One region of the Paenibacillus sp. 1A_MP2 genome, then DNA from elsewhere that is predicted to be linked to it. Evidence: predicted binding sites of a transcription regulator. Region 1 holds the regulator's gene; the other holds the start of a gene.
The links. Region 1 encodes CtsR, which represses protease genes until heat stress. Its sites were predicted from a motif close to ATGGTCAATAAAGGTCAAACA; they were not measured.
Positions count from the first base shown of each region.

Region 2: a site for CtsR is predicted at 10,126-10,146, ahead of clpP (ATP-dependent Clp endopeptidase proteolytic subunit ClpP). Genes of this name have one in related genera too.

Region 1 is NZ_JBQQCS010000001.1:1,193,812-1,209,368, reverse strand. It holds partial or broken gene ACTWJ7_RS05935 (ATP-dependent Clp protease ATP-binding subunit) at 1-2,296, opposite strand, end outside; gene ACTWJ7_RS05930 (protein arginine kinase) at 2,480-3,550, opposite strand; gene ACTWJ7_RS05925 (UvrB/UvrC motif-containing protein) at 3,579-4,103, opposite strand; gene ACTWJ7_RS05920 (CtsR family transcriptional regulator) at 4,134-4,595, opposite strand; gene ACTWJ7_RS05915 (GNAT family N-acetyltransferase) at 5,083-6,258, opposite strand; rRNA gene rrf (5S ribosomal RNA) at 6,491-6,607, opposite strand; rRNA gene ACTWJ7_RS05905 (23S ribosomal RNA) at 6,747-9,670, opposite strand; tRNA gene ACTWJ7_RS05900 (tRNA-Ala) at 9,923-9,998, opposite strand; rRNA gene ACTWJ7_RS05895 (16S ribosomal RNA) at 10,154-11,703, opposite strand; gene ACTWJ7_RS05890 (molybdopterin-dependent oxidoreductase) at 12,406-13,758, shown strand; gene ligA (NAD-dependent DNA ligase LigA) at 13,914-15,557, opposite strand, start outside.
Region 2 is NZ_JBQQCS010000001.1:186,830-202,386, forward strand. It holds gene rnr (ribonuclease R) at 1-1,259, opposite strand, end outside; gene secG (preprotein translocase subunit SecG) at 1,711-1,944, opposite strand; gene eno (phosphopyruvate hydratase) at 2,174-3,460, opposite strand; gene gpmI (2,3-bisphosphoglycerate-independent phosphoglycerate mutase) at 3,701-5,245, opposite strand; gene tpiA (triose-phosphate isomerase) at 5,245-5,997, opposite strand; gene ACTWJ7_RS01170 (phosphoglycerate kinase) at 6,031-7,212, opposite strand; gene gap (type I glyceraldehyde-3-phosphate dehydrogenase) at 7,362-8,369, opposite strand; gene ACTWJ7_RS01180 (sugar-binding transcriptional regulator) at 8,477-9,502, opposite strand; tRNA gene ACTWJ7_RS01185 (tRNA-Arg) at 9,985-10,059, shown strand; gene clpP (ATP-dependent Clp endopeptidase proteolytic subunit ClpP) at 10,238-10,834, shown strand; gene ACTWJ7_RS01195 (PdaC/SigV domain-containing protein) at 11,024-12,121, opposite strand; gene ACTWJ7_RS01200 (SIMPL domain-containing protein) at 12,486-13,241, opposite strand; gene ACTWJ7_RS01205 (HPr family phosphocarrier protein) at 13,389-13,658, opposite strand; gene whiA (DNA-binding protein WhiA) at 13,836-14,774, opposite strand; gene ACTWJ7_RS01215 (gluconeogenesis factor YvcK family protein) at 14,781-15,557, opposite strand, start outside.

The DNA of each region.
Region 1 (15,557 bases):
AGCGGACGAGCACCATAGGCTGGATCAAAGCCTGCTTTGGCAAGGAAATCCTTGGCATTGTCAGTGAGCTCGAAGTCGACCTCATACTCACGCAGCCGTTTACGAAGCTCTTCACTCATAAGGGTAACAATCTCAGCAATGTGTTTCTCTTCAAGAGAGTGGAACACGATAATTTCATCAATCCGGTTAAGGAACTCAGGACGGAAGCTTTTCTTCAGCTCATCCATCACTTTACCCTTCATGTTATCGTAATCCGCACCTGCATCCACAACTGCTGTGAAGCCCAGTGTAGAGTTACGTTTGATCGCTTCTGCACCGACATTGGATGTCAAGATGATCAACGTATTACGGAAGTCCACGACGCGACCTTTGGAATCAGTCAGACGGCCATCTTCAAGGACTTGCAGCAAGATGTTGAATACTTCCGGATGTGCTTTCTCGATTTCATCGAGCAGGACGACGGAGTAAGGTTTACGACGAACTTTCTCTGTCAGCTGTCCACCTTCTTCGTATCCCACATATCCCGGAGGCGCTCCGACCAGTCTTGAAGTGGAATGCTTCTCGCCATACTCGGACATGTCAATCCGGATGACTGCATTCTCATCTCCAAACATGGCTTCTGCAAGCGCTCGAGCCAGCTCGGTTTTACCTACCCCAGTAGGACCAAGGAAGATAAATGAACCCATCGGACGTTTTGGATCTTTCAATCCAGCACGGGCACGACGAACTGCACGGCTGACGGACTTCACAGCCTCATCTTGGCCAATGACACGTTCATGCAGAATCGATTCCAAAGTCATGAGACGTTGTGTCTCTTCTTCTTTCAGCTTGTTCACCGGAATTCCAGTCCAGTTGGCTACCACTTGCGCAATATCCTCAGGCGTTACTTCCGAATCCGTGCGGCCTTGTTTTTCTTTCCATTGGTTCTTCGTTACATCCAGCTCTTCACGGATTTTTTGTTCCGTGTCACGCAGAGCTGCTGCTTTTTCGAACTCCTGGCTTTGTACCGCTGCGTCTTTTTCCTTACGGATATCTTCGAGACGGCTTTCCAGTTGTTTGAGGTTTGGTGGGATCGTGTAAGAGTTCAATCTTACTTTGGAACCCGCCTCATCAATCAGGTCGATCGCTTTGTCCGGCAGGAAACGGTCTGTAATGTAACGATCAGACAGTTTAACCGCCTGTACAATCGCTTCATCGGTAATTTTAACCCGGTGATGCGCTTCGTAACGGTCACGCAAGCCGTGTAAGATCTGAATTGCTTCTTCTGGAGAAGGCTGATCTACCGTAATCGGTTGGAAACGACGCTCCAGAGCAGCATCCTTCTCGATATATTTGCGGTATTCATCCAGTGTTGTTGCACCGATGCACTGCAATTCTCCACGGGCCAAAGCCGGTTTCAAAATGTTCGAAGCATCGATTGCACCTTCCGCTCCGCCTGCACCAATCAAGGTATGCAATTCGTCGATGAACAGGACAATGTTACCCGCTTGGCGAATTTCATCCATAATTTTTTTCAGACGATCTTCGAATTCACCACGATACTTTGTACCTGCAACAACGGAACCCATATCCAAGGTCATGACACGTTTGTCACGCAAAGTCTCTGGAATTTCGTTGGCGATAATTTTTTGTGCAAGTCCTTCAGCAATCGCTGTTTTACCTACACCTGGTTCACCGATCAGTACCGGGTTGTTCTTGGTACGACGGCTGAGTACCTGGATGACACGCTCAATTTCTTTGCTACGTCCAATAACCGGGTCCAGGTTGTTCTCTCTCGCATAAGCCGTGAGGTCACGTGCCAGACTGTCCAGCGTTGGTGTGCTGACATTGGCAGGGGTTCCATTATGACTGGATACGGCTTCACTGCTGCCCAGCAGTTGCAGCACTTGTTGACGTGCCTTGTTCAGGCTGATACCGAGATTGTTCAGCACACGTGCTGCAACCCCTTCGCCTTCACGAATTAATCCGAGCAGGATGTGCTCAGTGCCTACATAGGTATGACCCAATTTACGGGCTTCATCCATAGACAATTCAATTACTTTTTTCGCACGAGGCGTATATGCAATGTTCGTAGGTTGCTCTTGGCCACGGCCAATCAGCGTTTCTACTTCATCTTGAATTTTTTCCAATCCGAGTCCCAGGCCGATCAGCGCTTTGGCTGCGATGCCTTCGCCTTCACGAATGAGGCCGAGCAAAATGTGCTCTGTACCGATGTTATTATGACCAAGACGGACAGCTTCTTCCTGCGCCAATGCGAGCACCTTTGGGCACGTTCCGTAAATCTTCCAAACATCATATCTCCTGCACCTCCATGGTTTTGGATAAAACGGGGGCTGTTGAAAGAATCCCGCCGTATTCTTCATATCATTTTTGTTTGCAGCCGTGCTGCGAATAAAATCATTCAGCATTTATTATAAAATGCTTTATTATATAAAGCCGCAGATGCGACGTGAAACCTTTGTTAATAACTCTTGTTAGCCTAAGACTGATTGGCTGCACTAATCGTATCACGGATCAACTGAGCACGATAAATGTCACGCTCATCTGTCCGCATGTCTTCCCCAAATGTTTTCTGCAAAAAGCCCGGCTGGGTCATCACATTCAGCTCGTTCATCACGGTTATGGACAAGCCGTCCAACAAGCCGAGATCTACACCAAGTCGAACATCAGACAGACGCTGTGCAGCTTCCTTTGAGTCGACGATAGCTGCATGGGACAGAATGCCGTAAGAACGCATAACTCTGTCGGTAATCCGCAATCTGGAGTCGGTAATTAACCGCTCTCTGGCGGTACGCTCATGCCCGATCATTTGTAACACAACACTATGCAGGTTATCGATGACTTCATGTTCTGTCTGCCCCAGTGTGATCTGGTTCGAGATTTGGAACAGGTTGCCCATCGCCTCACTGCCTTCACCGTAAATTCCTCGTACAGTCAGTCCGACTTGGGAGACTGCGCTTAGAATGCGGCCGATCTGCTGTGTCATCACCAGAGCGGGCAGATGCATCATGACAGATGCTCTTACACCTGTACCTACATTCGTAGGACAGCTGGTTAAATATCCTCTGCGGTCATCAAAAGCATAATCCACATGCGCTTCAAAAGCATCATCTATGGCGGAAGCTTTCTCCCAGGCTTCTTTCACCTGGAACCCCGGATAGAGGCACTGGATACGAAGATGATCCTCTTCATTAATCATAATACTGACAGACTCATCCTCACTGAGAATAACAGCACCATTTCTGGATTCGTTCGCAAGACTGGGACTGATCAGATGTTTCTCCACCAGTACCCGTTTGTCAAGGTCATCGATATCAGTCAGATCCAGGGTATGAAAATCTCCAAAGGCATGAACGTCGTCGTATTGAAGTACCTCGCTCAGCTTATTCAGCACTTCTTCCGATTGCTCATTGGAAGCCAGCATCGGAAACGGATAATGCTGCAGGTTGCGTGCGATCCGGACCCGGCTGCTAATCACAATTTCGGAATCAGCCGCATCACTACGCATCCAGTCGCTGAGCGCCTTCTCTGTAAAACGCAGATTAGACATTACGCATCCCTCCTACTCATCACAAACTTTACTCCTGAGCTATTTCTTTTTCAAGTTCCCTGATCTGATCACGAATTTGAGCTGCTTCTTCAAACTCCTCTTGCGTGATGCTCTCCTGAAGATCCCGTTTCAAATCAGCAATCTGTCTTTTGACCTTGATGCGACCACCTGCTCGTGCAGGCACTTTACCCACGTGAGAAGTGCTGCCATGAACCCGTTTGAATAGCGGGTCTAAACGACTGTCAAAATATTTATAACATGAACTACAGCCAAAGCGGCCGATTTTGCTAAACTGTGAATAGGTCATGCCGCATTCTTCACAACGAAGGGATTGCGCAGGTGTAGCTCCCGCACTTCCATTCTTGCCTGAGGGTTCAAAATCAAGCAACCCGGACAATAGGTTGTGAATGGAAAAACCATTGGATGTTCCGGGAATCATTTCCCCTTTTTCACGAGCACATGACTCACAAATATGGAATTCCGTCTTTTCTCCGTTCACGATCTTGGTGAAATGGAGTGTAGCCGGACGTTTGTTGCATTCTTGGCACAGCACAATGATGTACCCCCTTGATCCCGATAGTTTTCATTTACCGAGCAAAGATATTAACATCGCCTTTAACATTCTGGCACGAATTTGATCCCGGTAAGGAAGTTTGACCAATATAATCTCTCTCGATACAGCTGCCCGCATCAACCCGGCTTCCCTTTTGCTTAAGAAACGTGCTTCTTCCAGTTGGTAAATCAGACCTTCGGCAGCTGTCTGCCCGATCTCATCTCCAATACTATGGTGCAAATGGTTATGCAGAGCCGAGTGAGCCGGCAATTCAATCCGCTGTATGCGAACATAACCGCCGCCGCCACGTTTACTCTCTACAAGGTAACCTTTTTCGAGTGTAAATCGGGTGCTGATGACATAATTGATCTGGGAAGGCACACATGAAAATTGGTCAGCCAGATCATTACGTTGAATTTCGACCATTCCTTCGGGACTTTCATGCAAAATACTCTTCAGATATTGTTCGATAATATCAGAGATATTACGCATCCAATCATCCTCCACTGTCTGAAACGTTAAGTCAATAAGGACCCACACGCCCCTACAGAGTACACCTTCTCAACCCATTTAACCAATTTAACCAATCAAGGAAACAGCGAAACTGATCTTTCATGGTCGTTTACAGGAGAGCGAAGGACGCTCGAAGGTCCTTTAATATTGCCTATATCCGCTGATGTGTACTACCTTCAAAATGGCTCCCATCACCGGATTGCAGAAAGAAAGCTACGTAAGTATTTAACCTTTAGTTGACTTTGACTTTCTTTGACTTTATATACATTATAGCATATTTTGTGGTTTTGCCAAGAGGGAGCACTATTCATTTTTTACGATTTTACACGAAATATTCGGCTGACACAAAAAAACCTCTCCAAAAGAGCTGGAGAAGTCTATTTTCCTCACACTAGCAACGTATTGCTATGCAAGCTAAATCTCTATGAAAATGAGTCAGAACTCTCGTCATGAGAGTCAAAACGCATCAGAAGAAATCAAGTAAATACGTTTCCCGTTTAGGGATCGCTTGTTCCAAAGCCTTAATCGCTTCTGTCGGTCCTTCAATTCTGCCTATTTGAGCCATCTCCGTAGGTCTGCGATAACCCATCAGCATCGCGGTGAGCGCCTGAATGTCTACCTTAACGGTCTGATCTTTAGCTGCCGGCTCAGTTGTTTTCCAAATCGAAGCTGTACCGTTCATCGCCACATTCAACTGCCATACCCCTTCATTCCATGGTGCATGGGCATCCTCTACCTGAAGATTAATCTGTACTGGTGAGTCTTGACTCGCAAAAGGATACTGTGAAATAAATTGTTCCACACTGACAATACGTGCCATGAAGAAAGGTACAATTTCCTGCTGAATTCGCGGATTATCCAATTGAAAAGCAAGCATATCACTGGCTGGTGCCTGTAAGGTAACTTCCTCTATCATTGAATCATGGTTAGCTATAAAGGTCCACAAGGCTTGTCTAGCCTCTTCATTCAGATAAATGATCTCTCTAATGCTAAACTTTCTTTCTTTAACCTCATACAAAAGATACCCTTGCGCTCTACCAGCTTCATCATAATATACAGCCTTCTGGTTGGCTCCATTAGTGAGAACAGAATTCTCCCATCTCGCATCATCCCGAATCAAAGTTCCGTTATAGCGCTCAGCATAAGCACTGTATACTTCCTTTAATGTGTTGAGTCCCGGATCACCGCGCCGAATTGTTCCAGGGGTTGCCTTTTTCGCAGGCAGATGAGCTGTAGGCACTTTATATCGTTTAAATTCAACATAAGTCTCCCAACCATACCTCCGATAAAAAGCAAACGAGAACGGATGCAAAAACGATATACTTTGTTTATTACGGTTCATTTCCTCCAGCGCATGCTTCAACAGCCCAGCTACCCAGCCTTTGCGTCTATATTCTGGCCATGTGGCTACACCCGCAATACCACCCATCTCGAATGATCTCCCATGGATATAGGTTTGAAAAGGAATAATGTGAAGTTTCGCACCCAATTGCCCTTCCTCAAATACACCCCATATATCCTGTGAATCAAATTGACTCCGCCGCCTGTCCGTTTGTTCTTCACTCATTACCACTTGAAAAGCATACTCGGAGAGTGCCATAGCTGGTTCAAAATCATCTACCGTCAATTTCTGAATTTCCATGTCGTCCTGCACCCCGTTCTCTAAGTTATGATATCTTTCAAATCATGTCCTGATACGTGATGTATGTATCCAATTATGAGTGTGTCAGAGGAACGGGACAAAGTCAAACAAGAGATGCACGGGCATCTCTCAGGAAATAACATATATTCGTATATTATAATCGTTTCACCTATGATTTATAGTAAAAACGCAAATAAAAACCACCACCGAATAACATCGGCAGTGGTTCTTCGCTTGGCGGCGTCCTACTCTCCCAGGACCCTGCGGTCCAAGTACCATCGGCGCTAGAGGGCTTAACGGTCGTGTTCGGGATGGGTACGTGTGGAACCCCTCCGCCATCGCCACCAAACGAGCATTTGTGTAACAAATGCGTTCGCGTTCCATTCGGTCCGACACGGCTGTGTGGATGAATGGTTCAGCGGTTGTTCAGAGATCATTCTCTGAAAACTAGATCCGAAACGAAATTCGCGATGTATCACCTGCATATCTTGGATAAGCCCTCGACCGATTAGTACTGGTCAGCTCCATGCATTGCTGCACTTCCACCCCCAGCCTATCTACCTCGTCGTCTTCAAGGGGTCTTACATACTGGGAAATCTCATCTTGAGGGGGGCTTCACGCTTAGATGCTTTCAGCGCTTATCCCTTCCGTACATAGCTACCCAGCGGTGCTCCTGGCGGAACAACTGGTACACCAGCGGTACGTCCATCCCGGTCCTCTCGTACTAAGGACAGCTCCTCTCAAATTTCCTACGCCCACGACAGATAGGGACCGAACTGTCTCACGACGTTCTGAACCCAGCTCGCGTACCGCTTTAATGGGCGAACAGCCCAACCCTTGGGACCTACTTCAGCCCCAGGATGCGATGAGCCGACATCGAGGTGCCAAACCTCCCCGTCGATGTGGACTCTTGGGGGAGATAAGCCTGTTATCCCCAGGGTAGCTTTTATCCGTTGAGCGATGGCCCTTCCATGCGGTACCACCGGATCACTAAGCCCGACTTTCGTCCCTGCTCGACTTGTAGGTCTCGCAGTCAAGCTCCCTTATGCCTTTGCACTCTTCGAATGATTTCCAACCATTCTGAGGGAACCTTTGGGCGCCTCCGTTACTCTTTAGGAGGCGACCGCCCCAGTCAAACTGCCCACCTGACACTGTCCCCGCACCGGATTACGGTACCAGGTTAGAACCTAGATACGATCAGGGTGGTATCCCAACGGTGCCTCCACACAAGCTGGCGCTCATGCTTCAAAGGCTCCCACCTATCCTGTACAGATCGTACCCAAATTCAATATCAAGCTGCAGTAAAGCTCCATGGGGTCTTTCCGTCTTGTCGCGGGTAACCTGCATCTTCACAGGTATTAAAATTTCACCGGATCTCTCGTTGAGACAGCGCCCAAGTCGTTACGCCATTCGTGCGGGTCAGAATTTACCTGACAAGGAATTTCGCTACCTTAGGACCGTTATAGTTACGGCCGCCGTTTACTGGGGCTTCGGTTCACAGCTTCGGATTGCTCCTAACCGCTCCCCTTAACCTTCCAGCACCGGGCAGGCGTCAGCCCGTATACTTCGCCTTACGGCTTCGCACAGACCTGTGTTTTTGCTAAACAGTCGCTTGGGCCTTTTCACTGCGGCCCCCTCGTGCTATTCACACTACCGGGGCACCCCTTCTCCGAAGTTACGGGGTCATTTTGCCGAGTTCCTTAACGAGAGTTCTTCCGCGCGCCTTAGAATTCTCTTCTCGCCTACCTGTGTCGGTTTGCGGTACGGGCACCATCACCTGGCTAGAGGCTTTTCTTGGCAGTGTGAGATCATGACCTTCGCTACTATAATTTTCGCTCCCCATCACAGTCCAGCCTTACGATGTGCGGATTTGCCTACACATCAGCCTCACTGCTTAGACGGACATCCATCAGTCCGCGTCACTACCCTGCTGCGTCCCCCATTGCTCATAACGGCTTACGGTGGTACAGGAATTTCGACCTGTTGTCCTTCGACTACGCCTTTCGGCCTCGCCTTAGGTCCCGACTTACCCTGAGCGGACGAGCCTTCCTCAGGAACCCTTAGGCTTTCGGCGGATCAGATTCTCACTGATCTTTTCGTTACTCATACCGGCATTCTCACTTGTATAATGTCCAGCGCTCCTTACGGTACACCTTCAACCCTTATACAACGCTCCCCTACCCCTGATGCAATGCATCAAGCCATAGCTTCGGTGGTGTGTTTAGCCCCGTTACATTTTCGGCGCAGAGTCACTCGACCAGTGAGCTATTACGCACTCTTTCAATGGTGGCTGCTTCTAAGCCAACATCCTGGTTGTCTGTGCAACTCCACATCCTTTCCCACTTAACACACACTTGGGGACCTTAGCTGATGGTCTGGGCTGTTTCCCTTTTGACAATGGATCTTAGCACTCACTGTCTGACTCCCGGAAGTAAGTCTATGGCATTCGGAGTTTGACTGAGCTTGGTAACCCTTGCGGGCCCCGCACCCAATCAGTGCTCTACCTCCACGACTCTGTTTTCCGAGGCTAGCCCTAAAGCTATTTCGGGGAGAACCAGCTATCTCCGAGTTCGATTGGAATTTCTCCGCTACCCCCACCTCATCCCCGCATTTTTCAACATGCGTGGGTTCGGGCCTCCAGTGCGTGTTACCGCACCTTCACCCTGGACAGGGGTAGATCACCCGGTTTCGGGTCTACGTCCACGTACTAAGTCGCCCTATTCAGACTCGCTTTCGCTGCGGCTCCGGCTCTTCACCTTAACCTTGCACGGGAACGTAACTCGCCGGTTCATTCTACAAAAGGCACGCCATCACCCCTAAAACGGGCTCTGACTTTTTGTAAGCACACGGTTTCAGGTTCTATTTCACTCCCCTTCCGGGGTGCTTTTCACCTTTCCCTCACGGTACTGCTTCACTATCGGTCGCTAGGAAGTATTTAGCCTTGGCAGATGGTCCTGCCGGATTCATACGGGGTTTCACGTGCCCCGCACTACTCGGGATCCGTCTCGGAGGGAACCAACTTTCAACTACAGGGCTTTTACCTTCTTTGGCGGGCCTTTCCAGACCTCTTCACTTAACCGGTTCCTTTGTAACTCCATGTGAGACGTCCCACAACCCCAGAGAGCAAGCTCTCTGGTTTGGGCTTCTCCGCGTTCGCTCGCCGCTACTGACGGAATCACTATTGTTTTCTCTTCCTCAAGGTACTTAGATGTTTCAGTTCCCTTGGTATGCCTCTACATAACCTATGTATTCAGTTATGAGTAACTGGAAATTACCCCAGCTGGGTTTCCCCATTCGGACACCCCCGGATCAAAGCTTGCTTACAGCTCCCCGAGGCAGTTTCGTTGTTCGCCACGTCCTTCATCGGCTCCTAGCGCCTAGGCATCCTCCGTGTGCTCTTAGTAGCTTAACCATTTTGCTCCGGTTTCGACTGCTAGCTTCCCTTGTTTTGCTTACGCAAATCCAAAAGTCGCTCCCATTCGATACCATCGCAATAGCAGTCTACCTTATAAACACTTCACTTGTTTACACAAGTTCAGCTAGGATGATTGTTGATCGGTTACTTGCACCGAACAAGCATTCATCCCTAAAAGGAATGTTCTAAATCGCAATTTTCGTTTCGATATCTAGTTTTCAAAGAACAAGCTAAATAGACGAAATTCTTTGGTGGAGCCAAGCGGGATCGAACCGCTGACCTCCTGCTTGCAAGGCAGGCGCTCTCCCAGCTGAGCTATGGCCCCTCAAATTCCATCAAAACTGAACAAATGGATAAGTAACTGTGTTTTTGCTTTTCATTTCATCCACACCGAAGTGATGGACCGAAACGAATCGCTGTCGCAGGTTCTGAGAACCTGCTTATTTGAATGTTTCCGTTACAGGAAACGATTCTCCATAGAAAGGAGGTGATCCAGCCGCACCTTCCGATACGGCTACCTTGTTACGACTTCACCCCAATCATCTATCCCACCTTCGGCGGCTGGCTCCTTGCGGTTACCCCACCGACTTCGGGTGTTATAAACTCTCGTGGTGTGACGGGCGGTGTGTACAAGACCCGGGAACGTATTCACCGCGGCATGCTGATCCGCGATTACTAGCAATTCCGACTTCATGCAGGCGAGTTGCAGCCTGCAATCCGAACTGAGACCGGCTTTTTAGGATTCGTTCCACCTCGCGGTTTCACTGCCCGTTGTACCGGCCATTGTAGTACGTGTGTAGCCCAGGTCATAAGGGGCATGATGATTTGACGTCATCCCCACCTTCCTCCGGTTTGTCACCGGCAGTCACCTTAGAGTGCCCACCCGAAGTGCTGGCAACTAAGATCAAGGGTTGCGCTCGTTGCGGGACTTAACCCAACATCTCACGACACGAGCTGACGACAACCATGCACCACCTGTCTCCTCTGTCCCGAAGGAAAGGTACATCTCTGTACCGGTCAGAGGGATGTCAAGACCTGGTAAGGTTCTTCGCGTTGCTTCGAATTAAACCACATACTCCACTGCTTGTGCGGGTCCCCGTCAATTCCTTTGAGTTTCAGTCTTGCGACCGTACTCCCCAGGCGGAGTGCTTAATGTGTTAACTTCGGCACCAAGGGTATCGAAACCCCTAACACCTAGCACTCATCGTTTACGGCGTGGACTACCAGGGTATCTAATCCTGTTTGCTCCCCACGCTTTCGCGCCTCAGCGTCAGTTACAGCCCAGAGAGTCGCCTTCGCCACTGGTGTTCCTCCACATATCTACGCATTTCACCGCTACACGTGGAATTCCACTCTCCTCTTCTGCACTCAAGTCACCCAGTTTCCAGTGCGATCCGGGGTTGAGCCCGGGATTAAACACCAGACTTAAATGACCGCCTGCGCGCGCTTTACGCCCAATAATTCCGGACAACGCTTGCCCCTACGTATTACCGCGGCTGCTGGCACGTAGTTAGCCGGGGCTTTCTTCTCAGGTACCGTCACCTTGAGAGCAGTTACTCTCCCAAGCGTTCTTCCCTGGCAACAGAGCTTTACGATCCGAAAACCTTCATCACTCACGCGGCATTGCTCCGTCAGGCTTTCGCCCATTGCGGAAGATTCCCTACTGCTGCCTCCCGTAGGAGTCTGGGCCGTGTCTCAGTCCCAGTGTGGCCGATCACCCTCTCAGGTCGGCTACGCATCGTCGCCTTGGTGAGCCGTTACCCCACCAACTAGCTAATGCGCCGCAGGCCCATCCCCAAGTGACAGATTGCTCCGTCTTTCCAGTTTCCTTCAGGAGAAGAAAACAACTATTCGGTATTAGCTACCGTTTCCGGTAGTTGTCCCAAACTTGAGGGCAGGTTGCCTACGTGTTACTCACCCGTCCGCCGCTAACTATCGGAGAAGCAAGCTTCTCTTCAAGTCCGCTCGACTTGCATGTATTAGGCATGCCGCCAGCGTTCGTCCTGAGCCAGGATCAAACTCTCCAATAAAGTATTGAAAAGAGCGATAAGCTCATTTTGAAACTGACGATTCATTATGAATCAAAAGTTACTATCCATTTGTTCAGTTTTCAAGGAACTTGTGTCCGTTCGTGTTGACGCTTGTCAACCGGACAGGAATCTTATCTTATCATGTTGACCAAGTAGTCGTCAACTCTTTTTTTTCGTCAGCGTTCAAAGCGTTTCGACAATCATTCGTTTGAGGCGACAAGAAATAATATATCATGATCTAATTCATTTAGCAAGCACTTTTTAATAACCTTTATATAAATACTTTATAATCCGCAAGTACCATAAATAAAGAAACTCTTAACTACAGCATTCGACAGCTTATATCAATCCAGAAGAATCGACTATATTTACATACAGATACTTTCGGTTTACTGAACAAATGAATAATTCTATTTACTAAAAACGGATAGCCCATCTACTTTTACGCAAATAGTATTAGATAACTATTTAGAGGATACTTATATATAAGAAGTGTTTTCCTCTACTCCCTTTGATGTAAGTGATCCAAACGCTCTATAATACGGTATATATAGTATAGATTAAGGGATGAATGCTACTTCCATTCCAATTGTTTATGACAGCTGCTCGATGATACTTAATTCAGAACCGCTTTCTAAATCACAATCGGCTTTATTCATATTGAAGATACAAGGATGAATAACCTATATGGGGTGAAGGCATATGAAACAATGGCTGAAGGACATTCGAAAGGGTTATGGTAAAAAGCTCGTTTCCATTCATGCATGGAATGCCTGGATTGTTGTCATCCTCGCGGTAACAGGTCTTATGTTAGTTGGTGGTTTCTGGCGTGAGTTACTCGGGATTGGACGCGTATGGTTAAAGTGGCTGCATATTATCGTCGGGCTAGCTATGCTGGCACCCGTAGTATATTACTTGCTTTTGGCAGGAAAGCACTGGAAACAACTTCGCAATAGGCCTTGGCAGAGAGCAAATACTATCGTTGTTCTTGCACTGCTGGTAGGGTGGCTGTTATCAGGTATTGTGTTATGGCAGTTCAAGATCGCTGGACCGAGATGGTCGAACGCTGCGCTTCTAATTCATGATTTGCTGACTTGGGTTGGCCTGCCTTATATTATCTACCACTCCATCACGCGAACCAAGTGGTTAAAAGACCCTGCACGACGCGCAGTAAATACAACGACAATAGTAGCAGAAGCTAGAAAAATGGCTCATCCAACTGATGCTCCTGATGAAATTACGCCACCAGCAGCGATAGCTCCTACAGAATCTTTACGTACCCCAAAGGATGGTTCTCTCCATCAAACTGAGAAACCTCAACCTGTGTATACACGGCGGGCATTTATTCGGTCTGCTGTTGGCGTGGGGCTAGCTGTGACTTTGGGACCTACTTTTATATCTTGGGTTGGACGGAACCTCAATATAGACAACAACATTGATAGCATGCTGGAGAATGACCCCAATCGCATGGTGCCCTTACCGCAAGCATTACCTGCTTCTTCACCACCCGTGGGAGGCGGAGCCGAAGGTCATTTTCGCGTTTATACGGTAACACCGATACCTTCCTTTTCCAATGCAAACTGGTCATTCCGGCTCGATGGGCTTGTTGAACGGGCGCAAGTCTGGAACTGGGAACAGTTCGTGAAGCTTGCACGTACGGTTCAGGTTAGTGACTTTCATTGCGTTACAGGCTGGTCTGTATATAAGAATACTTGGGAAGGCATATCCCTTAAAAAACTATTGACTCAAGCCGGAGTTAAACCCGAAGCGCAAAGTGTTAAGTTCTACTCTGGAGATGGTGTGTATACGGATGCCATTACGATGGATCAGGCGCAGATGGATGATATTATGGTCGCTGTCATGCATGATGGCAAACCGATCCCCGCAGATCTGGGCGGTCCGGTACGATTGGTCATTCCCCAGATGTATGCCTATAAGTCCGTCAAGTGGCTGAATCGCATTGAACTGATCGACAGCGACCATATCGGTTACTGGGAAGAACGTGGATACGACAAGGACGCATGGCTCACGGGTGCTTCCCAGGCGCGTTCCTGATTTAAGTTGATACGGATGTAAGGTTAAGTTTAAATATACGTGTAAACCAAAGACCCCCGTTCCACTCATTCGTTCTACAGGGTCTTTAAGTTATTTATCATTCACTTGGATGACAAAGCGTTCTAAATCACCCAGTCATACTTCACATTCAGGATCTATCCCTGTTGATTCAAAAGACGTACGAGTTCGTCCTCATCCTCAATGGTAGGTATGCCGAGATCGTGAGCTTTGGCCAGTTTGGAACCGGCCTTCTCTCCGGCAATAACAAGGTCTGTCTTTTTGGAGACACTGCCCGTTACCTTCGCTCCAAGCGCTTCCAGTCGTTGCGTTGCCTCTTCCCGCGTCAGTTGATGCAGCGTTCCGGTCAGCACGACCGTTTTGCCACTGAAGAAGGAATCTTCCACAATCGCTGCTGGTGCCTCAGGCGCCTGGGCTTTCACACCCAAATTCAGCATTTTCTCAATCGCCGCCTGTGTAAACGGATCTGCAAAAAAAGTCACAATGCTTTCGGCTACAATACCACCGACGTCCGGAAGTTCAACGAGCTCCTCTGCCGTAGCATTCATAATGGCATGCAGGTCGCGGTAATGATCAGCCAGCATGCGTGTAGTTGATTTGCCTGTATTCGGGATACCCAGTGAATATAGGAACGAAGCGAGGTCACGATCCTTGCTCTGCTCCAGGGCAGCAATAAGGTTGTTTGCTTTCTTTTCACCAAACCGCTCGAGCTTAACCAAATCATCGAATTGCAGTGTATACAGGTCAGCGGGCTCACGCACGTTCAATTCATCATACAGCTGAATCGCCGTTTTCTCGCTGAACGTCTCGATGTCCATTGCATCACGGGAAGCAAAATGAGAAATGCGGGCTACGGTCTGTGGTTTGCACGCCAGCTTGTTGTTACAGAACAAATGCGCTCCACGCTGTTCCAGCGGGAATCCACATGCCGGACATTGCTCAGGGAACACAATCTCCTCGCCATCACTCTCTTCAGTCACTTTGCCCAGAATTTCAGGAATGACATCATTGGAACGACGGATAAAGACACGTGTGCCCAAGGCAAACTTCAGATTTTTCCGCTCAATGTCACCGACGTTATTCAATGTGCAGTTCTGTACCGTTACCCCAGCAAGCTCAACCGGTTCTACCCGCGCAAGCGGAGTCACTTTGCCGGTACGACCCACATTCCAAACAACAGAGTTGAGAACGGTCGTAGTCTCTTCGGCCTCAAACTTGTACGCCACCGCCCAACGAGGGAATTTGTCTGTGTAACCCAGTGCCTCACGGGTGCGCATGTCTGTAATTTTGATAACGGCTCCATCAATCAGATAATCCAGTTGGGCACGGCTCTCCTGTATCGCTGCAAGCTGGTCCATCACATCATCAAACTCATGGAAATACGTAATCGATGGATTGACTTTGAATCGATTTTCACGGAGAAAATCCATCATCTCCTGATGGTTGGCAAACTGAATATCATCCGAATAACCTACATTATAGAAATAGGCGTTTAACCGCCGCTCAGCGGTTGTCTTCGGATTCAGGTTACGCAGCGCTCCTGCTGCTGCATTACGGGCATTTTTAAGCGGCTCTGCTGCGGTTTCATTATATCGATTCAACACAGACAGATTCATGATGCCTTCACCCTGGACTTCAATCGTGCCGCCTGTATAAGGGATTTTGAGCGGGACAGACTTAATCGTTCTAACCTGAGCCAAAATGCCCTCACCTACGGTTCCGTTCCCACGGGTAGAGGCTTGAACCAACTCTCCGTTCGTGTACGTTAGATTCAGGGTCAG
Region 2 (15,557 bases), 1.0 Mb from region 1:
AAATCAAAGTCAACCGCACCGCGGCGCATACGCATCGCACGAAGCTTCAAAGCGATCTCTTTCATCAAGTGGAAATCGTCCACCAAATCCTTGTAACGCTCCAACAATTCAGGCTCTTCACCTTCAAGAATTTTGCGAACGTTGGAATACGTCATCCGCTCTTTGGTCTTGATCACACTTGTAAAGATGTCGTGTTTCACAACCTTCATCTGGTCGTTGAACTCCATTTCACAAGATAACGTCAAGCGATCTACCTGCGGATTCAAACTACAGATCCCGTTGGACAGACGTTGTGGCAGCATCGGAATAACACGGTCCACCAGGTACACACTGCATCCGCGGTTGTACGCTTCCTGATCCAACTTGGAGTTTTCCCGCACGTAATAGCCTACATCGGCAATATGAACGCCCAGACGATAGTTACCGTTCGGCAACTTCTCCACGTTGACAGCGTCATCGAGATCCTTGGCGTCTTCGCCATCAATCGTAACGATATTCAGCCCACGCAGATCGCGGCGACCCTGTTGGACAATTTCTTCTTCCGTAATGGCGTCTGGCGCTTTTTCGGCTTCTTCCACGACTTCATCCGGAAAGGCTTCTGGCAGCTGGTGCTTACGGATTACGGACAAAATATCAATACCCGGCTCATCCTTATGACCGAGAATCTCGATCACTTCACCTTCTGCTGCTGCCCGGCCCTCTGGATAGCTGACGATTTTTGCAACAACTTTTTGTCCATCAACAGCCCCGTGGAAGTTCGGACGCGGGATGAAAATATCCCGGTTAATCCGCTTATCATCCGGTATAACGAAACCGTACACCTCGTGACTTTGGAATACACCAACAACCTGCGTAACCGCACGGGTAACAATACGGACAATCTCACCCTCCAAACGTCCACCGGAAGGTCCTTGAGAAGTCACTTTAACCAACACCGTATCACCATTCATGGCGCTTTTCATATCATTGGCGTGGATGTACACATCCGGGTGCTCCCGATCCTCAGGGATGAGGAAAGCAAACCCTTTCGCATGAGCCTGCAAACGTCCACGCACCAAATCCATGCGTTCTGGCATGCCATAGCGGTTATTGCGGGTCAGCAGGACTTTGCCGGATTCCTCCAGCGTATTGAGCATAATCAAAAAGGCTTTGAAATCAGCCGCGTCTTCAATCTCGAAGTGCTGTTCCAGTTCCTGATAAGTCATCGGTTTATAAGCGGTTTCCCGCATGAAGTCGAGCAATTGTTGTTCTGTTATCATTAATATTCACCTCGGGAAACATAAAAGTGTAATCTTGTCTCGTCTCTCTATGTATCAGAAACCTTACCAATAGAAAAGCCGTCTAACTCAGGCCTCACTATCTCATACCCTAGTATACACGAATTCAATCCGGCGCATCCGTACCCTGCAAAATAAACTGAATATGCATGGCCCTTTGAATAAGCGCGCTTTCATGCATCATAACAGCATTTATGCTACATGTGTTTTTGCTCTCGAACAGACAGAAAGAAACGGCCCAGAACAGGGCGAATATGTAGGAAGGTAACCGAACGGAAGTGAGAAGAAATCGAAGATCAAAATCGTGTGGTTCATTGGAAAAGACTGGTCATGGATGAATTTATTAAAAAACCTCCGTTTCTTCTCGAAACGAAGGTAATCATTTAAGCGATTACGCTCAAGCTATTGAATTGTTCAGGCATATATCCGATTCTTACTTGGACACAACCGTAACAATAATAGACAAAATGAAGAATCCTGCACCCAGTACAACCGTTGCACGTTGCAAGAAAAGATCCAGTCCGCGCGCTTTCGTTTTACCGAAAAGATGTTCCGCACCACCGGAGATGGCACCCGCCAAACCAGCGCTTTTTCCGTGCTGCAGCAATACTACAGTGATTAGACCGATCGAAAATACGACGAGCAGCAATTTCAAAGCAATATCCATTCATTCCACCTCCTACCCATGTGGGCATAACATCTCACCATAAAAACAGTTACTTTAATTGTAACACAGCAATTAGCGTGATACAAGTAGTGGCGATCTCTCAATTCACTGATACTCAAATATTCAGTGAACAGTATCCATATTTATGGGTATTGAAATGCATCTAACAAAAACAAATAAAAAGGACAAGCCGGTTAACCGGCTTGCCCAAGAGTTGTCAGAAGACAACTTATTTTTTGAGGTTGTAGAAACCTTTAAGACCATTGTATTGAGCCAGTTCACCCAGTTGATCCTCAATGCGAAGCAATTGGTTGTACTTCGCGATACGGTCTGTACGGGAAGGAGCACCCGTTTTAATTTGACCCGCGTTTGTTGCAACAGCGATGTCAGCGATTGTGCTGTCTTCGGACTCACCGGAACGGTGAGAGATTACAGCAGTGTATCCTGCACGTTTAGCCATTTCGATTGCATCGAATGTTTCAGTCAATGTACCGATTTGGTTAACTTTGATCAGGATGGAGTTACCGATACCTTCTTCGATACCTCTACCCAGACGCTCTGTGTTCGTTACGAACAAGTCATCACCAACGAGTTGTACTTTGTCTCCCAGTTTTTCTGTGAGCAATTTCCAACCATCCCAGTCGTCTTCGGACATACCGTCTTCAATGGTGATGATAGGGTATTTCTCAACCCATGAAGCCAGAAGGTCAACATACTCAGCGGAAGTGTAAGATTTACCTTCGCCAGCAAGTGTGTATTTACCATCTTTGTAGAACTCAGTGGAAGCTACGTCCATACCCAGGAATACGTCAACGCCTGGTTTGTAACCTGCTTTTTCAATCGCTTCGATGATTGTAGTGATTGCTTCTTCGTTCGAACCAAGGTTCGGTGCGAAGCCGCCTTCGTCACCTACAGCTGTGTTCAGGCCTTTGGAGCTCAGTACGGATTTCAGGTTGTGGAAGATTTCTGCACCTACGCGAAGAGCTTCTTTGAAGCTTGGTGCTCCAACAGGAAGAACCATGAACTCTTGAACGTCGATGTTGTTGTCAGCATGCTCACCACCGTTGATGATGTTCATCATTGGTACTGGAAGTACTTTAGCGTTGAATCCGCCCAGGTAAACGTACAATGGCAGGTCCAGAGCGTCAGCAGCTGCGCGAGCTACAGCCATAGATACAGCCAGGATTGCGTTCGCACCCAGTTTACCTTTGTTTGGCGTACCATCCAAAGTAATCATCAATTTGTCAATACCCAGTTGATCCAATGCATCCATACCGATTACTTCTGGAGCGATTGTTTCGTTTACGTTTTTAACAGCTTGCAGAACACCTTTACCCAGGTAACGGGATTTGTCGCCATCGCGAAGCTCAACGGCTTCGTGGGCACCAGTGGATGCACCGGATGGTACGATAGCGCGTCCGATTGCGCCGGACTCCAGGTATACTTCAACTTCAACTGTAGGGTTACCGCGGGAGTCGAGGACTTCGCGAGCGTACACGTCAGAAATAATAGTCATGAGTGATAATCTCCTTTTAATGTGGAATTTTATTTTAATACGTACAGAACAATCGGGTTTCACCAAGCCACTCCGCGTGCAGTACCGTCTTCCGATCGCTGTTATCCCCTGATTTCATTGAACCTATTTTTATAAGTTGAAATCATGTGATAAAGGCGACCGCTTCGCTTCTACAGATCGGTTCTGCCCGCTTCGTTAAGGTTTAACTTTAGCCTTATTCAATAACCTATTAAAATTATATTATTTACGGGTAGCAATGACCGATGTACCTGTCATTTCAGCCGGTTTAGGCAATTGCATCAGGTCAAGAATCGTTGGAGCGATATCCGCGAGGATTCCGCCTTCACGCAGGGTAACATTCGCATCTGTAACGATGAATGGAACCGGGTTCGTTGTGTGAGCCGTGAACGGACGTCCTTGCTCATCGAACACCATATCCGCGTTACCATGATCCGCAGTAATCAGCACAACGCCGCCTTTAGCGAGAACTGCATCCACAACACGGCCCATGCATTCGTCTGTTACTTCTACTGCCTTAATCGTAGGCTCCAGCATGCCGGAGTGACCAACCATATCAGGGTTAGCGAAGTTCAGAATGATGGCATCATGTTTGTCTGCTTCAATCTCGCGAACACATGCGTCAGCTACTTCATACGCGCTCATCTCCGGTTGCAAGTCATACGTTGCAACTTTTGGTGAGTTGATCAGCACGCGTGTTTCGCCTGGAAGCTCAACATCACGGCCGCCGCTGAAGAAGAAGGTTACGTGCGGGTATTTCTCAGTTTCTGCAATACGCAATTGTTTCTTGTTGTTCTGTACCAGCACTTCACCCAGCGTGTTGTCGAGGTTTTTAGGCGAGTAAGCCACATAACCCTCAACAGTCTCGCTGAACAGCGTCAGGCACACGAAATGCAAGCCCACAGGGAACTTCGGACCACGGTCGAAACCACGGAAATCCTGGTTCGTGAATACTTGCGACAATTGGATCGCACGGTCAGGACGGAAGTTGAGGAAAATGACGGAATCGCCGCTCTCCACCAAGCCTACCGGTTGGCCATCCGCTTTAACGATAACCGTTGGTTCAACGAATTCGTCAAATACGGATTTTTCATACGATTCTTCAACCGCTCTGAGTGGGTCAGTGTATTTTGGTCCATCACCATAAACGATGGCACGATATGATTTCTCAACACGTTCCCAACGTTTGTCACGGTCCATCGCATAGTAGCGACCTTGAACCGTTGCAATTTGTCCTACACCGACTTCTTCAATTTTAGCAATCAGCTTCTGCATGAATTCTCTACCGCTATCTGGCATAACATCACGGCCATCCATGAAGGCATGAATGTATACGTCATTCATTTCTTCTTTTTTGGCGAGATCCAGCATAGCGAACAAGTGGTCGATGTGACTATGTACGCCGCCATCGGACAACAATCCATACAAGTGAAGCTTTTTACCGCTTTGTTTCGCTTCGCGAACAGCTTTAACGAGTGTTTCATTATCGTAAAACTCACCGTCACGAATCGATTTGGAAATACGAGTCAAATCCTGGTATACGATCCGGCCAGCACCAATGTTCAGGTGACCTACCTCGGAGTTCCCCATTTGCCCTTCTGGCAAACCTACAGCTTCACCGCAAGCAGTGAGCGTTGTATGAGGGAATTGGCTCATAAAACGGTCATAGTTCGGTTTCTTGGCTTGCGCTACCGCGTTGCCTTCCACCGTGTTCCGAAGACCAAAGCCGTCCATAATGATCAGTGCTACAGGTTTTGGAGCTGTCATTACTTCGCCCCCTCAACAAGCGCGATGAACGAAGCCGGCTGCAAGCTGGCACCGCCAACAAGCGCGCCGTCGATGTCGCTTTGTCCGAGGTATTCTGTTACGTTCTCAGGTTTAACACTGCCGCCGTATTGAATACGAACTGCATCTGCTACCTTTTGGTCGTACAGATCCTTCACCAGCGTACGAATGTAAGCAATAACTTCATTCGCATCTTGGGAAGTGGAGGATTTGCCTGTACCGATCGCCCAGATTGGCTCATAAGCGATAACCACTTGTGCTACCTGCTCAGCAGTCAGACCTGCCAAAGCTGCTTCTGTTTGCACTTTGCATACGTCTTTCGTCTGATTGGCTTCACGCTCTTCAAGCGTTTCACCAAGGCAGAAGATTGGAGTCAATCCGTGACGGAATGCTGCATGCAGCTTTTTATTGACAGTCTCATCGGTTTCCGCAAAATATTGACGGCGCTCCGAGTGACCAATAATGACATAATCCACACCCAGGTCTTTCAGCATAACGCCGCTGATTTCACCTGTGAATGCACCATTGTCTTCGAAATGAAGATTTTGTGCACCAATTTTGATGTTTGTGCCTTTAACGGCTTCTACCAGGGACGGCAGATTCGTAAACGGTGCGCAAATAACCGTCTCTACGCCTTCAACTTCCGCTTTTCCTTTAACTTCCTGAATGAAGTCATTGGATTCGGAAACCGTTTTGAACATTTTCCAGTTACCTGCGATAATCGGTGTTCTCATGGTTTTCAACTCCTTCATGCTATAGCTTAAAGCTTACTTATCGTTCAATGCAACTACGCCAGGAAGCACTTTGCCTTCCATGAACTCGAGCGATGCACCGCCACCTGTAGAGATGTGGTCCATTTTGTCAGCCAATTTGAACTTCTCAGCTGCTGCAGCGGAGTCACCACCACCAATAATGGTGTAAGCTTCTGTCTCTGCACAAGCTTCAGCAACCTCACGTGTACCGTTAGAGAAAGGTTCAATTTCGAATACGCCCATTGGTCCGTTCCATACAACCAGCTTGGAGTTTTTAATTACTTCAGCATAGATTGCACGTGTTTTCGGTCCGATGTCCACGCCTTCCCAATCTGCAGGGATGCCGTCGATGCCAACGATTTGTGTGTTTGCACTTGCACTGAAATCGTCAGATACAACAATATCTACCGGTAGGTAGAAATTTTTGCCCAATTTTTTCGCTTTTTCAATAAAACCAAGAGCAACATCCAGTTTGGAATCATCCAACAAAGATTGTCCGATTTCATGTCCTTGTGCTTTGAAGAACGTGTAAGTCAGACCGCCACCGATGATTACGTTGTCTGCAATGTTCAACAGGTTGTCGATTACATCGATTTTGTCTTTAACTTTGGAACCACCGATGATTGCTGTGAAAGGACGCTCAGGGTTGGAGATTGCTTTGCCCAACACTTCAAGTTCTTTCTCCATCAACAGACCGGATACTGCTGGCAACAAGTGAGCGATACCTTCTGTCGAAGCGTGTGCTCTGTGAGCTGCGCCGAATGCATCGTTAACGAATACGTCAGCCAGTTCAGCGAATTGTTTTGCGAGTTCCGGATCGTTTTTCTCTTCACCCGCGTGGAAACGAACGTTCTCAAGCAACAATACGTCGCCGTTGTTCAGTTCAGCGATTTGAGCTTTTACTGTTTCGCCAACGGAATCATCCGCTTTAACCACTTTTTTACCGAGCAATTCGGACAAACGTTCAGCAGCTGGAGTCAAACGCATGGATTCAACCACTTCGCCTTTTGGACGACCCATGTGGCTTGCCAAAATAACTTTAGCACCTTTTTCGATCAAATAATTGATCGTAGGAAGCGTGGCACGAATACGTTTGTCATCTGTAATTTTACCATCTTCGAGCGGCACATTAAAATCTACACGGACAAAAGCCCGTTTTCCTGTCAATTCGATATCGCGTACACTTTTTTTGTTCATCTGTATTTCCTCCGCACCCATGTATTTGTTGGACCAATCAAGAGCTGAAACCCCTTGTCAATCCTGGTGTTTTTGAGAAATTTGCAAAATGTTGATATATAAAGAGCGGAAACAATAGCATCTGTTTCCGCTCTATGTTATTGCAGATATTACTTAATCATTTTTGCAAAGTGCTCCAAAGTGCGAACCAGTTGAGCAGTGTAGGACATTTCATTGTCATACCAAGCTACAGTTTTAACCAATTGTTGGTCGCCAACAGTCAGAACTTTAGTTTGAGTTGCATCAAACAGGGAACCGAAAGTGATTCCTTGGATATCGGAAGATACGATTTCGTCTTCTGTGTATCCGAAAGTTTGTGGATCGGAAGCTTCTTTCATTACTGCGTTAACTTCTTCAGCAGTAACTTTTTTACCCAGAACAGTTACGAGCTCAGTCAGGGAACCAGTAGCTACTGGTACACGTTGAGCTGCACCATCAAGTTTGCCTTGCAGTTCTGGAATAACCAGACCGATTGCTTTAGCAGCACCAGTTGTGTTAGGGATGATGTTTTCAGCTGCTGCACGAGCACGGCGGAAGTCACCTTTAGGGTGTGGAGCATCCAAAGTGTTTTGGTCGCCAGTGTAAGCGTGAATTGTAGTCATCAAACCTTGAACGATTCCGAATTTGTCTTGCAGTGTTTTTGCCATAGGTGCCAGGCAGTTTGTTGTGCAAGATGCGCCGGAGATTACAGTTTCAGTACCGTCGAGGATTTCATGGTTTACGTTGTAAACGATGGTTTTCATGTCGCCAGTAGCTGGTGCGGAGATAACAACTTTCTTAGCTCCACCTTTCAAGTGTTTCTCAGCTGCTTCTTTAGTTGTGAAGAAACCAGTACATTCCAGAACGATATCTACGCCGAGGTCGCCCCATGGCAGTTCTTCTGGGTTACGGTTAGCCAATACTTTAACTTCTTTGCCGTTCACTTTGAAGAAGCCGTCGTGTACTTCAACATCGCCATCGAAGCGACCTTGAGTTGTATCATATTTGAGCAAATGAGCCAGCATTTTAGCATCAGTCAAGTCGTTGATTGCTACAACTTCAATGCCCTCTACATTTTGAATACGGCGGAATGCCAAACGACCAATACGTCCAAAACCGTTAATACCTACTTTAATCATGAGTAAGTTCCTCCCAAGTTTTGATTGATTTTTTTATGAAGCTTATATATTCAAGACAGACGGTGAAGTCCGTCAAGACAACAATGTTTGTGGTGCAAAATAAAGCCTTATTCCATTTCGGCAACGATGACTTCGGCAGCAGCCTCATCAATAATCAGAATATCTTCCTGACCAAATCGCAAGACGGAATGTATGGCAGCAGCCTTGCTTTTGCCACCTGCAATCCCAATCACAACATCGGTCCGCTCAATATCCTGAAGTCGCATGCCCAGCGTAAGCATGGTATGTACCACCTCACCCTGATCATTAAAGTAATAACCGAAGGATTCCGATACGGCTCCTTGCTCCTGAAGTTCATCGATAATCTCAGGTGCAAGCTTGCGTCGCCGCGCCATCTCTACGGCATCACCGATTCCATGAATGACGATCCGTGATTTACGGATCAGCTGTAGAATCTCCTGAACACTAGGGTCCTGGATTAGTGATTCGTAGGCGTGATCACTAAGCAAATCCGGTACATGCAGGAGTTTGTATTGGGCTCCTACCCGTTTAGCCATCGTGGATGCGATCGTATTGGCCTGAATTTCGAGGCTTTCTCCCAACCCGCCGCGTGCCGGTACGAACCAGACACCTTTCAGCGATGTTGGCGGAGTCAGTTGCTCTGCCACTCCAGCCGTTGTTGAACCGCCAGTAACGGCGACAACATCATTATCACTCATAATATTACCCAGAGCCTTCGCTCCGGCTCTGCCCAGTTCCCGTTTGGCAAATGGAGAAATGTCCGAATCGCCAGGAACCACTACTACCTTTTGCAGACCGTAGGCTTGCTTGATGCGCTCTTCCAGTTCGGATAATCCAAACAGCTCTTTGGCGACGGGTTCCAACTGCTGCAGCAATTCATGCCCCGCCTCGCTGATCTTCATCCCTGCACTGTCAATTTCAATAAGTCCCTGAGCCTTTAACAAATCGGTCTCAGCCCTCAGAACCCGCTCGGTCATCTGCATGGAATTAGCTAACGTTCTTCGTCCGATCACATCCGATAACATGATCTGGTGCAGAATCGTATACCTCTTCTTCAAGACATCCATGAGATCAGGCAGAAGCTGCTTTTGCACTTCTAAAATCGTTCGCATGCTTTCCACTCCCGCAAGCTTCTCGTTCCAAGCTCTCTTTCATGGCCCTAAAACGTCCCGGGTTAACTTTTTAAGTCCCACGTCTATTCTACCTAAAACTGACGCGACATGCAAGTGTTTCGAAGCATTAATTCGACACGTTTCAGGCGTTTGTACGCGCCTATTTTCACAATGTCAATCTCCCAAGTCGAGAACAACCTGTCCGATACTATATATAGAAGGAAAGCAAAAATCTCATCTACATATTGCTCGCTTTTGTTTTTCATATAGTATGTCCCAAACCTCTTTTAGCATTTACCTATTTGCGCTCTTTATCCACTTATCTTCATCATGATCCATTTCAGAGTAATCCAAACCAAAACAGCGAGCATCTGCTTGCAATTAAATTACTCATGAGCTATAATCATTATTGCTGTCACATATTTGAAACGTATATTACAAAACTGCTTTTAAGCAACTATATTTGCAGCAATAATCAATGTGCGCCCGTGGTCCAATGGATATGACGTAGGCCTCCGAAGCCTGAGATCCAAGTTCGATTCTTGGCGGGCGCGCCATTCTTAATTAGCAGCTCATAACCCTTTTAACCAATGAAACCGAATAGGTTTCTTTTTTTCAAACTTAGTTTGACTTTCTTTGACTTTTTGTTTGAAATTGTTTATGATGTGGTTAATACGGTAACAGTTTATATATAAACACCAATTTAACATTTACATTTCCGAGGAGGTTTTTCACGTGAGTTATATTCCAATGGTCGTTGAACAGAGCAACCGGGGTGAGCGCGCCTATGACATCTATTCCAGATTGCTGAAGGATCGTATCATCTTCCTTGGCAGTGATGTAAATGACGTTGTGGCGAATGCCATCATGGCACAGATGTTGTTCCTAGCTGCGGAAGATCCGGAGAAAGACATTCACTTATACATCAATAGCCCAGGCGGATCGATTACAGCCGGTATGGCCATTTACGATACAATGCAATTCATCAAACCGGATGTATCTACCATCTGTGTAGGTATGGCGGCTTCCATGGGTGCATTCCTGTTGAACGCAGGTGCCAAAGGTAAACGTTTTGCTTTGCCTAACAGCGAAATCATGATTCACCAACCACTTGGTGGTGCGCAAGGTCAAGCTTCGGACATCGAAATCCGTGCCCGTCGCATCCTGAAAATGCGTGACACCTTGAACCGCATCATCTCTGAACGTTCAGGCCAACCACTGGAGCGTATCGAGAAAGATACAGATCGTGACTACTTTATGAGTGCTGCTGAAGCTGCCGATTACGGTATCATCGATAAAGTCATCGAAAACGTAGGTTCCCAAGGCATCTAAGCCAAGCGAATCGCCAATTAAACGGATATACCATATAGCCAACTCAAACGGCAACGCCCAGTTGAGTTGGCTATATGAAAAGGACGCTCTCGTCAATGACGAGAGCGTCCTTTTTTGAAGATACATATGAGTGCATGATATATATTTATTCGATTTCACTTTAACTCTAATACCTTAACTCTAATACTTTTACTTGTTTGCTGTTAAGCCACTAAACGGCTCTGTGCCTTTAGGTAGCAACTCTTTATACGTGAACGGGAATTCCGGGAATCCTTCTGCGTAAGCTGTGTACTCATACAACTGGAAGAATACAACCACACCTGTTGGTGTTACATAGAAATCCTGATCTTTATTCAGGCCTTTATAGCCTTCAAGGTAACCTCCACGAGCTTTAAGCTGAACTCCAACTTTTTTGCTTACCGTTTCACGCACAGTTTTGTTATTTTGAATCACATCATCCAGACTCAGTTCCTTACCGGAATCAAGGGCAAAGGTGTGTCCTGAACGAGTCGTCATGCCATGTGCACCAGCATAATCTTCATAACGCTGAGTAATCAGACCCAGAACACCACTTTCGTTATACGTCACGACATAAGTGCTCTCAAATGCATATGGACGGTTCGCTGCTGCGTCGCCGAATTCCTTGGTTTGTTTTTTGAAATCCGCTACAAAAGCATCGACTTCATCTTTCAGCACCTTGTTGATGGCCGCTGCTGCTTTATCGTTAGCCAATCCGCTCACCTGAGGATATTGAATATCGACTTCGGCGTTCTTGATGCTCACCTTCACGGTTGCCGCCTTAACCGCCACACTATTCTGCTTCACCTTGCTCAGCGTCAGTGTCTTCGCTTTTCCATCCCAGCTGCCCTGAACTCCCAGATAATCTCTCATTGCAGAAAACGGAATATACAAGCGGCCATTAATCAGTTTTGCTTCGAATTGTGGGTAGTAATTGTTAATTCTAACACTCGGTGCCCCATCAATCATGCTGATTGTCATCGTATTATTGGCTGCCGTTAAGGCGTACTCTTTAGCCTTTGCATCATATTTCAAGCTTCCACCCGCCACATCCTTCACTGCGGTAAGCGATACCCAGGTAGAACCGCCTTGCAGAAGTCCTTTTTGAGTAAGTGTTTTGCCTCCCGATTTCAGGGTTACCTCAGTAGGCGTTGTCACTTTCGTCGATACAGATGCCGCCTGTACGGAACTATCCTGCCATACAGCCCCGCTCCCCACAATAATTCCTGCCGCCAATAGTGCACTAGTCCATTTTTTCCATGATGTCATATATATAACTCCTCTCTCGAATTCAAATTTGAGTGGCATTGCGTATGTATCCTGATTTGTTCGTATGTCTCATACGCTCACCTCTTTATTATAATTAACCCAATTCCGGAAAGGTTTACAGCTTCAGTTACAATGTTGTTCGATCCAGATGCCTATAATGAAGGTTTTGTTACGAACAAACGGACAAAAAAGATACCAAAAAACAGCAATTTAATTCTTCATATTTCAACTCTTCTTTTCAAACTTCATCAAAGTCCGCCTTTATAACAAAAAAGACGCTGTCCATCGGACAACGTCTTTGTCATTATTGCCTTTCGCCCGCCCAAGCATCTCTTTAACGGACATTTGGTAATAATTATTTTGCTTATTTCATTTCATAAGTAATATTGAGCGTTGTGCTTACTTTAACCTGTCCTGTTTCAATTTCTGTGCTACCAGCAGAATCAGCTGTCGCTTTGGACATCAGAGACTCACTTGCATAGAACACAGGCACATTAGCGTCACCTTGACTCACGGACAGAACAGCGCCCAATTGGCGTTTAACCGCTTTTGCAATAGCTCCAGCTTTTACATCAGCATTGGCAACGGCTTTCTCAATGACTTGAGCTTCAAAGCTCTCCGGTTTTTCGACTGTAAAACGTACATTCTCAATGTTGTTGGCCCCAGCTTCGGAAGCAGCATCCAAAAGCTCTCCAATCTTGTCCATCTGACGGTAAGTCACGGTCAGTGTGTGATGAGCGGTGTACCCTTTGATCTTTTGTCCATCTTTGTCGCTATACGTATAGTTGGGCTGTACGTAGAACTGGCTGGTTTGAATATCGTCCGCACTGATTTTCCACGTACTTTTCAGCAGATTGCTCACCTTTTGAATTTTCGCTGCATTCGCTTTTTGAGCAGAGGCAGCTGTATCCGCCGTACTGTTCACTCCGATGGAAAGATAAGCGATGTCAGGCTTCACCTGAATTTCACCTGTACCCACAACGTTAATCACGTTTTGTTGTACCCCCTGTACCTCAGCAGCATACGCATAATTACTAGGCGCTACCCACGCCGTACCTCCAACAAGCAATGTACCTGCAACCATCACCGCACCCAGCGGTTTCATCCATAATTTACCCATTACGTTAGCCTCCTTAAGTTTTAACATCTCATACTCAAATCGATTTGATACCTAACAGACGGGCTTAATTCCATAATGTTGCACTTGACAGCTATAAAACGCAAAAAAGCCCCTTTCGGGACTTCTTCATTGGGTTCAAATCATATCTTATTGGTTCTCAAGCTCTTCCTTGCTTACCAGACTAACTAAAGCGTTTACAGCCTGCTCGGCATCCGCGCCTTCTGCACTAATCTGGATTTCCGTACCAGTACTGATTGCAAGGCTCATGATCCCCATGATACTTTTTGCATTTACTTTTTTGTCGTCCTTCTCGACGAACACTTCAGATGAGTACTTATTCGCTTCTTGAACGAACAGTGCCGCAGGTCTGGCATGGAGACCCGTTTTCAAACGGACAACTACCGGGTGCTTTGTCATGGAAACTTACCCCCTATTATGAAATCTGGACATTAAATACACAATTATATTTATAACATTATACCATATAACCAGAGCAGGACACTAGAAGAAAAACTCAGGGTAATTGGAATGTCATTATTATGACCCATTTTAGCCTTTTTACATCGCCCATTACACCTGAGCTGCCTCTCTTTTTCAACCGTAACGCTCGTTACGAACCTTCTCAGCTAGCTCATCAATTTTGCGAAGCCGGTGATTCACTCCGGACTTGCTGACTGTACCCTTAAGCAGTTCGCCTACTTCCTTCAAGTTGATATCCGGATGGGCGAGTCTGACTTCAGCCACTTCACGAAGCTTCTCGGGCAACGACTCCAGACCAACTTCCTTTTGCAACAGTCTGATGTTATCGATCTGTCTGACTGCTGCTCCAATCGTTTTGTTCAGGTTCGCCGTCTCACAATTGACGATTCGGTTGACGGAATTACGCATATCTCGCATGATCCGCACATCCTCGAACTTGAAAAGGGCCTGATGTGCACCAATAATACTGAGTAGCTCAATGATTTTCTCGCCTTCCTTAATGTATAGGATGAATCCTTTTTTGCGTTCTATACACCGGGCATTGAGATGAAATTCATTCGCCAGGTCCACTAGGGCCTGACAGTGCTCCTCATACATGGACGCAATCTCCAGGTGGTAGGATGAACCTTCGGGATTGTTGACCGAGCCTCCCGCCATAAATGCTCCTCGGAGATAAGCACGTTTACAGCAATTATTATTGAACAGCTCTCCACTGATCCCGGGAGTAAACAGAAATCCTTCGGAAACAATGTACAGCTTTTTTAATATCTCTTGTACCATGGTTGGAATTCGAACAATATACACATTGTTCTTTTTCAGCCGCATTTTTTTGCGGACAAGCAATTCCGTATGCACTTGAAAATGCTTTTTAAGCAGAGAGTATGCCCGTCTTGCAATCGCGGCATTCTCCGTCGAAATATCCAAGATGACTTTTTTATTCGATAACTGCACCGCACCAAGCATACGGATGAGGGCTGAAAGTTCCGCCTTTTCGCAGCACGGTTCGCTTTCAATCATCGTTAGTTCTTTTTTGGTCTGTGCTGCAAACGACATGAGACTTCACCTCTTCCGTAACATCCAATTTTGTACAAGTTGATAGATGTGATGGCTCAGCTTGTCGGCATCATGACGCAGATAAGTTCGGAACAGGACCAACGTATCCGCAACCACTTGATAGCCGGCACTCTTCAGCACATTCATATCGAGCACAACCGGTTTAGCTCCTTTTTCCGCATACTTATTCTGCACCTGCAGCGGAATATCACCATTATTTACAATGACATAGTCGAAAATCTGGTGTCCTATATGTTCATGTACCGCCTTGAGGTGGTCACTCACCGTATAATTATCCGTCTCTCCCGGCTGTGTCATCACATTACAAATAAACATTTTCACGGCGTCAGCCTCAACGACAGCTTCAGCCAGCTTAGGTACAAGCAGATTGGGAAGAATGCTCGTGTAGAGACTACCTGGCCCAATCAGGATGGCGTCTGCCTGACGAATGGCTTCCACAGCCTCTGGCAACGGCTCCACGTGATCCGGTTCAAGGAAAACGCGTTTGATCCGTAAGCCAGCTTCAGGGATTTTGGACTCGCCCGTAACAATCGAGCCATCCTCCATCTCTGCATGCAGAATAACGGCCTGCCCGGCTGCGGGCAACACCTCACCCCGAACGGCAAACACGCGGCTAAGTTCCCGCACAGCGGTCACGAAGTCGCCCGATATATCCGTCATTGCAGCCAAAATCAAGTTACCCAGGCTGTGGCCTGCAAGCCCCGCGCCTGTATTGAAGCGATAATTCAGCATATCCGACAACAACGGTTCTACATCCGCTAG